DNA from 3 places in the Micromonospora sp. NPDC002389 genome. Region 3 is predicted to be linked to each of the others. Evidence: riboswitches for the same ligand, from Rfam matches in the RefSeq annotation. Region 3 holds a riboswitch; each other region holds the start of a gene.
The links. A riboswitch is a leader RNA that binds a small molecule or an ion and turns the genes downstream of it on or off. The one in region 3 is predicted to bind cobalamin.
Positions count from the first base shown of each region.

Region 1 (4,119 bases), on a different contig from region 3:
ATCTGCGACCAGGCCGGGCTGCGGAACGGTCCGGGGTTGCCGTCGAGCGTGGTGTGGTCGCCGGTGATGGCGTCGCTGACTGCCGTGACCAGCGCCGGCTGTTGCGCCAGCGGCGGGGCGAGCAGGACGCGTACCTGCCGGTCCCGGGTGGCGCGCCAATGGGCGACCGCGCGCCGGAGCCAGGTGTCGAGGTACCGGTCGGGCGGTAGGTGCACGGCCACGAGCAGGACTTCGCCATGCTCCGGGACGGCGTCGAGGGCGGTGTGCAGGGACGGCTCGGCGCCGTCGAGGAAACAGGCCCGCACCGGTACGCCCCTGGCCTCGGCGACCGCCGCGGCGAGTCGGTGGATCGCGTCGTGGCCGCCGTGGTGGGTCGCCCCGCGTGAGACGAGCAGGACGTTCATGCTGCCGGTACCCGGTAGGTGATGATCGGGCGTCCATCGTGCACGGTGACGTCGGCGTCCACGGCGTACACGTCGGCGAGCAGCGCGGGTGTCAACACGTCGGCAGGCGTTCCGGAGGCGACGACCCGGCCATGGTGCAGCACCACCACGAGGTCACAGAACATCGCGGCCAGGTTGAGGTCGTGCAGTGCGGCAAGAGTGGTGACGGCGCTGCGACGGACCAGGCCCAGCAGTTGGAGCTGGTGGCCGATGTCGAGGTGGTTGGTGGGCTCGTCGAGCAGCAGCAGTTGCGGTTCCTGGGCCAGGGCCCGGGCGAGCTGGACCCGTTGGCGTTCCCCGCCGGAGAGCGTCTGCCAGCGGCGGTGGGCGTACCCGGTCATGTCGACGCGGTCGAGCGCGTCGGCGGCGGCGGCCCGGTCGGTGTCGGTGTCCGACCAGCGGGAACGGCGGTGCGGGGTACGGCCGAGCAACACCACGTCGAGGGCGGTCAGATCGAGGTCGGTCTCGGCGTACTGGGCGAGCAGGGCCATCCGCCGCGCCACGGTGGCACGCGGCAGCCCGGCCACGTCGTCGCCCGCGACGGTCACGGTCCCGGATCGGGGGGTGATCAACCCGGCGACGACCCGCAGCAGGGTGGTCTTGCCGGACCCGTTGGGGCCGAGCAGTCCGACCAGGGTGCCGCGCGGCGCCGAGCAGGTGACGCCGTCGAGGAGTCGAGCGGCCGGCACCGACCACGAGACGTCGTGGATGTCCAGCATCAGGTGTTCCGGTCCCCTCGGCGCAGCAGTAGCACGAACGCGGGCACCCCGAGCAGGGCGGTCAGCACGCCCACCGGTAGCTCACGGGGGTCGAACAGGGTCCTGGCCGCGGTGTCCACCCAGATCAGGAAGATCGCTCCGGCGAGCACGACGACCGGCAGCAGCCTGCGGTGGTCGGGGCCGGTGAACCGCCGCACGGCGTGCGGCAGGATCAGGCCGACGAACCCGATCGCGCCGCTTATCGAGACCAGCACGGCGGTCAGCAGGGCCGTGGTGACCAGCAGCAGCCACCGGACCCGCCGAACGTCCACGCCGAGGGCGGCGGCGGCCTCCTCACCGAACGCGAACGCGTTGAGCGCGCGGGCACACCGGAGGATCACGGCGAACCCCACCGCGAGCAGCGGCGTCGCCCACGCCAGTGCGGTCCAGTCGACGCGGGCGAGCGAGCCGGACAGCCAGAAGGTGATGGTCTGGGTCGCGTGCGGGTGGGCCGCCCAGATGATCACGAACGTCGTCAACGCGGCGCACAGCTGCGCGACGGCGACCCCGGCCAGCACCACCCGGGTCGGTCGCAGCACCGCGCGCTGGCCGGCGGCGGCGACCACGACGGCGAACGCGGCGAGCGCCCCCACGAACGCGCCCCCGGTGAGCGCCGCGGCACCCGCGCCGAGGCCCAGGACCAGGACGGCGACGGCACCCAGCGACGCCCCGGAGGAGACACCCAACAGGTACGGGTCGGCGAGCGGGTTGCGGGTGACGGTCTGCATGACCGCCCCGCAGGCGGCGAGGCCGGCCCCGACCACGGCGGCGCCCAGCACCCTCGGCAGCCGCAGCTCCCACACGATGTGGTCGCGCAGCAGCGGCACGTCGGCGCTCGTCAGGCCGAGATGATTGGTGATGACCAGCCACACGGTGCCCAGCGACAGGTCTGCCGGCCCCACCGTCACCGCCGCGGCCACCGACAACACCAGGCCGACCGCGAGTACGACCACCACGGCCACCATGCGCACCGCTCGGACCGGCTTCGCCGGAGTCTGCGCCGGCCGGGTGGTGACGGTGGTCAGCTGCTCACCCCGCCGACGCCCCGGGCCAGTGCCTCCACCGCGAGGACGTTCCGCACACCGGCCGAGGTGGAGGAGAAGGCCAGGGTGACGTACCGCTTGTCCTTGACGGCGGGCAGGTCCTTGAGCGCCGGGTGCTTCTCGAGGAACGCCTGCTTGGCGGCGGCGGTGTCCCAGCTCGCGTCGACGAGCACGATCACGTCCGGGTTGCGCTCGACGACGGCCTCCCAGTTGGTGTCGGCCCAACTGCCGGTCAGGTCGTCGAAGATGTTGGTGACCCCGGCCGCAGACATGATCATGGCCGGGCCGCCGCAGCAGGCGCCGGCACTGGGCGCGTCGTTGCCGCCGTCCCACCACAGCACCCGCGTGCCCTTCGCATCCGCCGACACGTCCGCGATGCGCTGCTTCTGGTCGGCGATCAGCGTCTCGGCCCGCTCCGCGACGCCGAAGATCGCGGCGATCTCCCGGATCTCGGCGAACACGTCGTCGATCGTCAGCTTCGCCGGTCGCGTCTCCTTCGGACATCCGGCGGCGGAGACGTACGTGCCCACACCGAGCTTCTGCCACTCGGCACGGTCACCGGCCCCCTCGTCGCCGAACGCGCTCGCGAAGGAGCCGTAGACGAAGTCAGGCTCCAGTTCGAGCAACTTCTCCTTCGACGGGTACTCCTTGGCCAGTACCGGCACCTTCGCGTACGCGGCGGCATACTCGGGCAGCACCTGGTCGTCGAGGTAGGCGGTGCCGGCCATCCGGTCCTCCAGGCCGAGCGCCAGCATGATCTCGGTGGCGGGCTGGTTCATCGTCACCGCCCGCGCCGGAGGGCTCGGGACCACGACCGGTACGCCGCAGTTGGTGAACTCCACAGGCCCGGCAGCGGACGCCGTGGCAGCCGGATCACTGTCACCGGTCGTGGCGCAGCCACCGACCAGGACGAGTACGACGGAGAGCGGCGCGGCAACGCGCCAGGACGCAGGGAACCGCATAGCGGGACCACCTTCCAGCACCTCGTGGACGGGTCGTACAGGTGCCGTGGCCGGTCTCCTGGCTGACGGGTGGTGCGCTGGCGACCGGCCTTCCCAGGCATACGCCCAGTGACCTTGCGGTGGCCTCCAGCATCCCGATCACAGTGGCGAGGGCCGCACCGGTCTCACACCGGCTTCCCGAGCACCACGGCGAGGCCACCCTAACCAAAGCAGGCAGCACCGTCACCGTGGCCTAGATCATGGTGAGAGTCCACGTTGTGGGGTTACCGCTACCGGAGATACCTTCGCGACACAACGCTGGAGGTCTCTCCGCGAGGAGCCGCGACTACCAGGCGCTGCATGGCTCCACGACTCGTCGGTGTTCCGCTGGCTCGCTCCGTCAACCGGTGGCAGCCGATCGCCGTGACAACAGCAATCGTTGACGACCTCGCGATCGTCACGGCCTTTGGGATTCGGCCGCTTTCTGCGACAAGAGTTCCCCGGGAAAGACCACTCGGCATGAAGGCGGTGCCGCCATACCTCCGGCAGGCTGACACGCCGCATCATCCCAGACCTTGCGCACCGCCTGGACAAGCTCAACGACCTCGTGAGCTATACGTGCACCGCGCGACCTGCTGTCTTCCCACATCACGTCCCGCCAGCCACCGTCCGATGTACGCCGCTCTGAGTTCACGAGCGGCCGCAGTTGGCCTTGCAGGGCATGCTCAAGCGCCAGGCCCACGGCATCGGACCCAAATCGCGCTGCCAAGGGCTGGGCCTCCACGAGCATCGGCCAGGCGACTACGACGACTCGGTGCCAGATCTCGGGCGGAAAAGTGTTGGCCAGATGATGGCTCTCCCCCACCGGGAGATCGCGCAACCGTCGCTCCGCCTCACGCGTCTGGCCTACGTAGAGCAGGCCCCACCGGAGCCA
Region 1 covers NZ_JBEOWP010000027.1:30,249-34,367, reverse strand. Annotated here, with positions in the region: gene ABT008_RS29445 (CbiX/SirB N-terminal domain-containing protein) at 1-404, opposite strand, end outside; gene ABT008_RS29440 (ABC transporter ATP-binding protein) at 401-1,162, opposite strand; gene ABT008_RS29435 (iron chelate uptake ABC transporter family permease subunit) at 1,162-2,154, opposite strand; gene ABT008_RS29430 (ABC transporter substrate-binding protein) at 2,223-3,206, opposite strand; cobalamin riboswitch at 3,238-3,410, opposite strand; gene ABT008_RS29425 (hypothetical protein) at 3,643-4,119, opposite strand, start outside.
Region 1: another riboswitch for cobalamin. It lies ahead of ABT008_RS29430 (ABC transporter substrate-binding protein); the one in region 3 lies ahead of ABT008_RS19955 (energy-coupling factor ABC transporter permease).

Region 2 (4,119 bases), on a different contig from region 3:
AGCCAGCCGTCCAGGAAGGTCTCCCGGCTGGCCTGCGGATCCCGGTGGTAGCCGCGCGCCACGTTCGGGCCGCGTACCTCGATCAGGCCCACCCGGTCCTCGGGCAGTGGCCGGTGCCGCGCGTCGACGACGCGGACCTCGCAGCCGGGCACCGGGTGCCCCAGGTCCATCAGCTCCACGGCGTGCGGGCCCGGCCCGGTGGTCACCGCGCGGCCCCGGCTCAGCGCGGCCCGGTCCAGCACCAGCGGCTCGGCGACCTCTCCGGGCGGCGGGAAGGTCACCGCGAGGGTCGCCTCCGCCAGGCCGTACACCGGTCGCAGGGCGGACGGGGCGAGCCCGGCCGGGCGGACGTGCGCCAGGAAGGCCCGCCACACGGTGGGGGAGATGGGCTCCGCGCCCACCACCACGCACCGGACCCGGCTCAGGTCCAGCGTGGCGAGGAGGTCCGCCGGGACCCGGCGGACGGCCAGGGCCAGCGCGAAGTTCGCCGCCGAGAGCAGGGTCGCGCGGTGCCGGTGGGCGGCGGTGAACCACAGCGCCGGGCGCTTGGCGAACGCCATCGGGGGTACGCGGACCTGTGTGCACCCGATCGCGAGCGGGGTCAGGTGGGTGCCGATCAACCCCATGTCGTGGAAGTACGGCATCCAGGTGACCAGGACGTCGTCCGGCCCGGCGCCACTGGCCAGCCGGGACTGCTCCACATTGGCCAGCACGTTGGCGTGGGTCAACTCCACCCCGCGCGGCGTGCCGGTGCTGCCGGAGGAGAACTGGAGGAACGCCACGTCGGTGGGGTCGGCCGCGAACAACTCCTCCGGTGGGGTGCCGGTCCGCAGGTCGGCCAGCCGCAGCACCGGGCCGTCGAGCCCGTCGGCGATCGCGTCGGTGGCGTCGTCCACCACGGTCACCGCGTCGGTGAGCAGCTCGCGGACGGCCCGTACCCGGGTCGGCTCGGGTGGCAGCGGCACCGGGACCAGCCCGGCGGCGAGCGCCCCCCAGAACAGCGGCTGGAAGTCGTCCCCGGCGTCGGCGACCAGGATCACCGGAGTGCCCGGTGCCACTCCGGCGGCCCGGTAGCCGCCCGCCACCCGCAGCGCCTCGTCCCGCAACTGTCGGACGGTGACGGTGCGTTCGGTGCCGTCCTCGCGCACGTGCACGATCACCTGGTCGGGGGCCCGATCCGCGGCGTGGACGAGGATGTCGAGCAGTGCCCGTCGGTCGCCGGGTCCGGCCGCTGTCTGCACGCGACGATGCTAGTGGGCATGATCGAGTACCCGGCCGGCGGTCGGCGGGACGCCCGGCATCTGGCACGCGACACGCCCGGCACAGCATCTGGTGTTGCCATCTCCGCACCGCACCCATATATGGTGTGCCCCGTAGCTGGTTCGGCCGCCGCTCCACGGCGGTCGAGGCAAGAGGGAACCCGGTGGGAATCCGGGACTGCCCCGCAGCGGTGAGTGGGAACGACCGCCGTCATCACGCACTGGACCCGCCAGGTCTGGGAAGCGACGGCCAGTAGGCGCGAGCACCAGGCCCACGAGTCCGAAGACCTGCCAGCGCGCCGCACGCGACGTGTGCGGCGGTCGACGGCCGCGTGGGACGGCCGACGCCACGAGCTGGTCAGTCACGGCAGCAGTGCCGTCGGTGACCGGCGGCGTCCTCCCGCGCGGACCCGACGATCTCGGGGACAGGCGTGAGGAGGGGGAACATGACGGTGACCCAGGAGCAGGCGGGGCCGGAGCAACGCCGGCACGTCATGCAGGTCCGTAAGCGGAACGGCGACACCGAGCCGGTGGACGTCAACAAGATCGTCAAGGCGGTGGAGCGGTGGGTCGCCGACCTGGACGAGATCGACCCGCTGCGGGTGGCCACCAAGACCATCAGCGGGCTCTACGACGGCGCGACCACGGCCGAGATGGACAAGCTGTCCATCCAGACCGCGGCCGAACTGATCGGTGAGGAGCCGCAGTACTCGAAGCTGGCGGCCCGACTGCTGGCCGCGTACGTGGACAAGGAGGTCCGCGGGCAGCAGGTGGCCAGCTTCAGCCAGTCCATCCGGTACGCCCACGGTCTGGGCCTGATCGGCGACGACACCGCCGCGTTCGTGGCCCGCAACGCGCGCAAACTGGACGACGCCGTCGACCCGGCGGGGGACCTGCGCTTCGAGTACTTCGGGCTGCGTACGGTCGCCGACCGGTACCTGCTGCGGCACCCGCAGACCCGGCTCGTGGTGGAGACGCCGCAGTACTGGCTGTTGCGGGTCGCCTGCGGCCTGTCGCAGACGCCCGGCGAGGCGATCGGCTTCTACCGACTGATGTCCAGCCTGGCCTACCTGCCCAGCTCGCCGACGCTGTTCAACTCCGGCACCCGGCACACCCAGATGTCCTCGTGCTTCCTGGTCGACTCGCCGCGCGACGAACTCGACTCCATCTACGAGCGCTACCACCAGGTCGCGAAGCTGTCCAAGTTCTCCGGCGGCATCGGCATCTCCTGGTCCCGGGTACGCGGTCGGGGCGCCCTGATCCGGGGCACCAACGGCAGGTCGAACGGCATCGTGCCGTTCCTCAAGACGCTGGACGCCGGAGTGGCCGCGGTCAACCAGGGCGGCCGTCGCAAGGGCGCGGCCTGCGTCTATCTCGAACCGTGGCACCCGGACGTGGAGGAGTTCCTCGAACTGCGGGACAACACCGGCGAGGAGTCCCGGCGGACGCACAACCTGAACCTCGCCAACTGGATCCCGGACGAGTTCATGCGGCGGGTCGAGGCGGACGGCGACTGGTCGCTGGTCGACCCGTCGGACGCCCCCGAGCTGCCCGACCTGTTCGGTGAGGCGTTCGACGAGGCGTACCGGGCGGCGGAGAAGAAGGCGGTCAAGACCGTCAAGGCCCGCGACCTGTACGGCCGGATGATGCGGACGCTCGCGCAGACCGGCAACGGGTGGATGACGTTCAAGGACGCCTCGAACCGGCTGTCCAACCAGACCGGCGCCCCGGGCAACACCATCCACCTGTCGAACCTCTGCACCGAGATCCTGGAGGTCAACGACGACGCCGAGACGGCGGTCTGCAACCTCGGCTCGGTCAACCTGGGCGCGCACGTCACCGCCGACGGTGTCGACTGGGAGCGGCTGCGCGCCACGGTGCGGACCGCCGTGGTGTTCCTGGACCGGGTGATCGACATCAACTACTACCCGGCCGAGCAGGCGGCGGCGTCGAACCCGCGCTGGCGCCCCGTCGGGCTCGGGCTGATGGGGTTGCAGGACGCGTTCTTCACGCTGCGCCTGCCGTTCGACTCCGCGGCCGCCCGGGAGCTGTCGACCCGGGTGCAGGAGGAGATCTTCCTGACCGCGTTGGAGACCTCGGCCGGGCTCGCCGAGCGGTTCGGCCCGCATCCCGCGTACGCCGAGACCCGCGCCGCCCGGGGTGAGCTGCACCCGGACCTGTGGGGCGCCGAGGTCGGCCAGACCGAACGGTGGACCGCGCTGCGCGAGACGATCGGCCGGCACGGCCTGCGGAACTCGTTGCTGGTGGCGATCGCGCCGACCGCCACCATCGCCTCGATCGCCGGCTGCTACGAGTGCATCGAGCCGCAGGTGTCCAACCTGTTCAAGCGTGAGACGATGTCCGGCGAGTTCCTCCAGATCAACACCTACCTGGTCCGCGAGCTGAAGGCGCGGGGACTGTGGACGGCCGCGATCCGGGAGCAGATCAAGCGCGCCGAGGGTTCCGTACAGGGCGTCGTCGAGCTGCCCGCAGACGTACGCGAGTTGTTCCGGACCGCGTGGGAGCTGCCGCAGCGGGCGCTGATCGACCTGGCGGCCGCCCGGGCCCCGTTCATCGACCAGTCGCAGTCGCTGAACCTGTTCCTGAGCGCGCCGACCATCGGCAAACTCTCCTCGATGTACCTGTACGCCTGGAAGTCCGGGCTGAAGACCACCTACTACCTGCGGTCGCGTCCGGCGACCCGGATCCAGCAGGCCACCGTCGCCGTCACCCCGAGCGTCACGCCCGTCGTGGCGGTCAGCGACGACGAGGCGTTGGCCTGCTCCCTGGAGAACCCCGAGAGCTGCGAGGCATGCCAGTGACCACCGTCTCCGAGACCACCAGCACCAGCACCGGCGTG
Region 2 covers NZ_JBEOWP010000007.1:235,677-239,795, reverse strand. Annotated here, with positions in the region: gene ABT008_RS16025 (non-ribosomal peptide synthetase/type I polyketide synthase) at 1-1,241, opposite strand, end outside; cobalamin riboswitch at 1,362-1,569, shown strand; gene ABT008_RS16020 (ribonucleoside-diphosphate reductase subunit alpha) at 1,706-4,081, shown strand; gene ABT008_RS16015 (ribonucleotide-diphosphate reductase subunit beta) at 4,072-4,119, shown strand, end outside.
Region 2: another riboswitch for cobalamin. It lies ahead of ABT008_RS16020 (ribonucleoside-diphosphate reductase subunit alpha); the one in region 3 lies ahead of ABT008_RS19955 (energy-coupling factor ABC transporter permease).

Region 3 (4,119 bases):
TTGCCACCGCCGTTGGGCCCCAGCACGGCCATCCGCCGCCCGGCCGGCACCCGCAGGTCGGCGTCGGTCAGCACCGGCCGCTCCGCCTCGTACCCGAAGCTGACGCCGCGCAGCTCCAACAGCGGCGGGTCGCTGCTCACGCGAGCGCCACCAGCAGCCGGGTGGCCAGCACCACCGCCGCCAACAGCAGCACGGTGACCGCCAGGAACGCCGCCGACGGCCGGCGGACCTCGGTGCGTACCGCCAACGAGCCGGTGTAACCGCGCAGCGCCAACCCCTCCTCCCAGCGCCGGGCCAGCGAGAACGCCCGGACGAAGACCGCGCCCGCCTGCCCGGCCAGCGACCGGTAGGTGCTGGCCCAGGTCCGGTACCCCAGCCGGGCCGCCTGGGCCTGCCGCACCGCGTGCACGCTCTCCAACAGCAGGAACAACATCCGATAGATCAGCGCGGCCACCTCGGTGACCGCGCTGGGCACCCCGAGACGCTGCAGTCGGGGCAGCACGTCGGCGAGCGGCGTGGTGGCGGCGAACAGCAGCAGGCAGAGCAGCGCGGCGCAGGCCCGACCGGCGGTCGCGGCGGCCGTCACCAGCCCCTCCGGCGCCCACCGCACGCGCGTCGGACCGGAGACCGCCACCAGCATCGGCACCGAGCCGGTCAGGATGAACAACAGCGGGGTCCGGGCCGCCCGGACCAGCAGGCGCGGCGGCAGCGCCGCCGGCCCGAGCAACGCCGCCGCCGCGGTCAGGCCCACCACCAGGGCACCCGGCCACGGTGGCAGGAGCAACGCGCAGCCCAACAGCCCCAGGGCCAACAGGGCCTTCTCCGCCGGGTGGCGGCGTCGCCAGGGGCTGGCGTACGCCGCCACGTCCAACGCGAGCACTAGTCGGTGGTCTTCTCCCCGGTCGCGGTCTGCTCGCCACGCAGCCGCTGCCGGGTCCGGGCGACCCCGAAGTAGTAGCCGAGGAACCCGGCGCCGAGGGCGGCCTGGAGCGCGAACAACGCCGACTCGATCTCACCCGACGGCGGCTCGTAGATCGAGCTGAACCACGGCTCGTAGTCGGGGTGGTCGTTGACGATCGCCTCCTCGGCGAGGGCATCCGCCCCGGCGAACGGCTCCTCGCCGCTGCCGAGACCCAGCACCAGCGGCGCCACCGCCAACGCCACCACGGCGAGCAGCAACAACAGGTTGGTCCGGCCGAACGACTTCACGCCACCGCTCCCTCGGTCGTCGGGGCCGGACGGCGCAGAATGCCGAGCCGGCGGAGTTCCTGCGGGCTCACCCGGACCAGCAACCGCACCACCAGGACGGTGAGCAGGCCCTCGCTGATCGCCAGCGGGATCTGGGTGACCGCGAAGATGGAACCGAACTTGGCCAGCGCGCCGACGAAGCCCGAATCCGGGTCCGGGAAGGCCAGCGCGAGCTGGGCGCTGGTCACGCAGTAGGTCGCCAGGTCGGCCAGGGCCGCGGCGAAGAACACCGAGATGCCGAGGCCGCCACCGAGCCGGCGGATCAGCGCGTACACGCCGAAGGCCACCCAGGGGCCGACGATGGCCATCGAGAAGACGTTCGCGCCGAGCGTGCTCAACCCGCCGTGAGCCAGCAGCAGTGCCTGGAACAGCAGCACGATCGTGCCGAGCACACTCATCACGGGGGCTCGGAACAGGATCGCACCGAGACCCACACCGGTCGGATGAGAACAGGACCCGGTCACCGAAGGGATCTTCAGCGCCGACAGGACGAAGGTGAACGCCCCGGCCGCGCCGAGCAACAGCTTCGCGTCGGGGTTCGCGCGGACCTGCTGGACCAGGTTGCGCGCACCGTGGATGACGAACGGTGTCGAGACCGCGAACCATGCCGCCGCCTGCACCGGTGGTAGGTAGCCCTCAGCGATGTGCATGAGTCGACCTCCCCTTCCAACACCTCGTGGACGAGATCACACGTCGGGGTCGGTCTCCTGGCTCCCGGATCGTCGCGTACTCCGGCCTTCCCAGGTCCTCCACGGACCCAGTGGCGTACAAGTCGGAGTGAACTCCCCGGTCACAGTGGCGAGGGCCGCGCCGGTCTCACACCGGCTTCCCATTACCGCGACGGCGAGACGTTATCCGTTCCGCGCACCGGCGCACAAGACTCATCGATGCCCCAGCGGCCGGACGCGGTCGAAGAGTGCCGTTTGTCACGACGATTCCCGGGTAGGTCACCGCCCGGTCAGGTGGGGCGCCGGCTCCACGTACACCGGCAGGTGATGCCCGGCCCTGGCGCAGAAGAGGGCGACCTCGTACGCCATGTCCCCCACCTCGGCCGAGCCGTCGATACCGACGGTGAGGATCGCCCCGTTGCCGGTGGTGGCGTGGAACAGGAACGCCCGCGACATCTGCACCACCACCTGGTGCAGCTCACCCTCACCGCACAATCGTGCGGCAGCCAGACCCAACGCCTGGAGACCACAGACCACACTGGACAGTTGCTCGGCGATCTCCTCGTCGATGCCCCGCGAGGCCCCCAGCATGATGCCGTCCGGGGAGAGCACCACCGCGAACTTGGCACCGGGCACGCGATCCACGATGTCGTCCAGCGCGGCGCTGAGGTTCTCGGCGGTGACCAGGGCATGGGTCATAAGGGCGCTGTCCTCTCGTCGAAACTCCTACGTTCGTACCAGAGAAGACGCGGCCTCAGGGGGCTGACACTCCCCCGGATCCGGTTCCCTGATCCCCCTAACGTACGACGACGCTGGTCACCCTAATCGGACGGGTCGGACGTCACGGTCACACCGGGAATCGCTCCTCTGACCGACGGTGATTCCCGCTCAGGACGACGGCACCGGGCCACGCAACCCCACCAGGCCGGGCACCGCGGCACGGCCGAGTTCGGCACCGCTGGCCGGGTCGAGCCATCTCAGCGCATCCCGCCCACCCACATAGAGACGACCGCTCTCCGGGCCGAGGAGGAGACCGGTGACGGGAGCGTCGACCGGCCGTTCGGCGACGACCCGCAGACCGGCGGCATCCACGGTACGCACCACACCGGCCCCGCCGAGGAACAGTCGATCGTCGTCCGCCGTCGCGTACGCCGGGCCGGACGCGACGGGCACGGCGGCGGTGCGGCGTACCGTCAGCTCGTCGGTGGAGATCTCGGCGACGGTGCCGGAGGTCAGGTCGGCGACGTGCAGCCGGGAGCCGTCCGGGGCGATCGCCATGACGTGCCCGTCTGCCGGCCCCTCCCCGAACGGGTGCGGCAGGTCCACGCAGTACGCCCACCGCTCGTACAGGTGCAGTGTGTGCACGAAGGCGTGGACGTCACGGCCCGGCCGCCCGCTGATCCGGTCCCGGGTATGCCGGTGATCGGGCTGGTGGGTGTAGAGCGTGTACAGGACTCGACGGTCCGGGGCGAGCACGGCCTGCCGCCCGTCGCCGCGCATCTCCTCCTCCGCGCCCGCCGGGATCGCCTGCTTGAGGCGGGTCTGCAACGGGCCCGCCACACCGGTGACGAGGTCGACCACCCGGACCCGGTACCGGTCCGGTGCCTGCGGCGGCAGCCACTCCAGCACGAACAGCCCGCCGTGGTCGTGGGTGAACGCCTCCGGGACGACGTTGCCCGGCAGCCGTAGCCGCTGCCGCACTCCACCCGCGTCGGCGATCAGCACCGGAGTGACGTCCCGCCCGGCCGGAGACACTGCGGTGACGCTCACCGCCTCGGTGGTCAGTGCCACCCACGTGCCGTCGGCGGAGACTGTCTGCGGCACCCAGCGGCCGGGCAGCCGCACCCGCGCGGAGGCGACACCCGTGGCGGTCTCGATCCGCCAGAACGCGGTGTCGGCACCCTCCGGTGCGCTCGCGTACACCGACCGCCCGTCGGCGGTGGCGACGGCGTGCGGGATGACCTGCCGCTCGGCACCGCGCAGTAGTCCGAGTCCGTCGGCCAGGTCGACGAGCAGCGGATCCGGCGGCACCGCCGCCACCCGGGACCTGTCCGGATCACACCCGACCAGCGTCGCGGCACCAGCGCCCACCAGCGCGGACAACAGGGTACGGCGGGTGGCCGTTCTCTTCGCCATCATGCCCGGATGACACCGCCACGCCGATCCCGGTTCCGTCGGCGGACAGTGGAACCTGGACGGCGCG
Region 3 covers NZ_JBEOWP010000010.1:42,895-47,013, reverse strand. Annotated here, with positions in the region: gene ABT008_RS19970 (energy-coupling factor ABC transporter ATP-binding protein) at 1-140, opposite strand, end outside; gene cbiQ (cobalt ECF transporter T component CbiQ) at 137-880, opposite strand; gene ABT008_RS19960 (energy-coupling factor ABC transporter substrate-binding protein) at 880-1,209, opposite strand; gene ABT008_RS19955 (energy-coupling factor ABC transporter permease) at 1,206-1,898, opposite strand; cobalamin riboswitch at 1,929-2,103, opposite strand; gene ABT008_RS19950 (roadblock/LC7 domain-containing protein) at 2,196-2,615, opposite strand; gene ABT008_RS19945 (YncE family protein) at 2,805-4,055, opposite strand.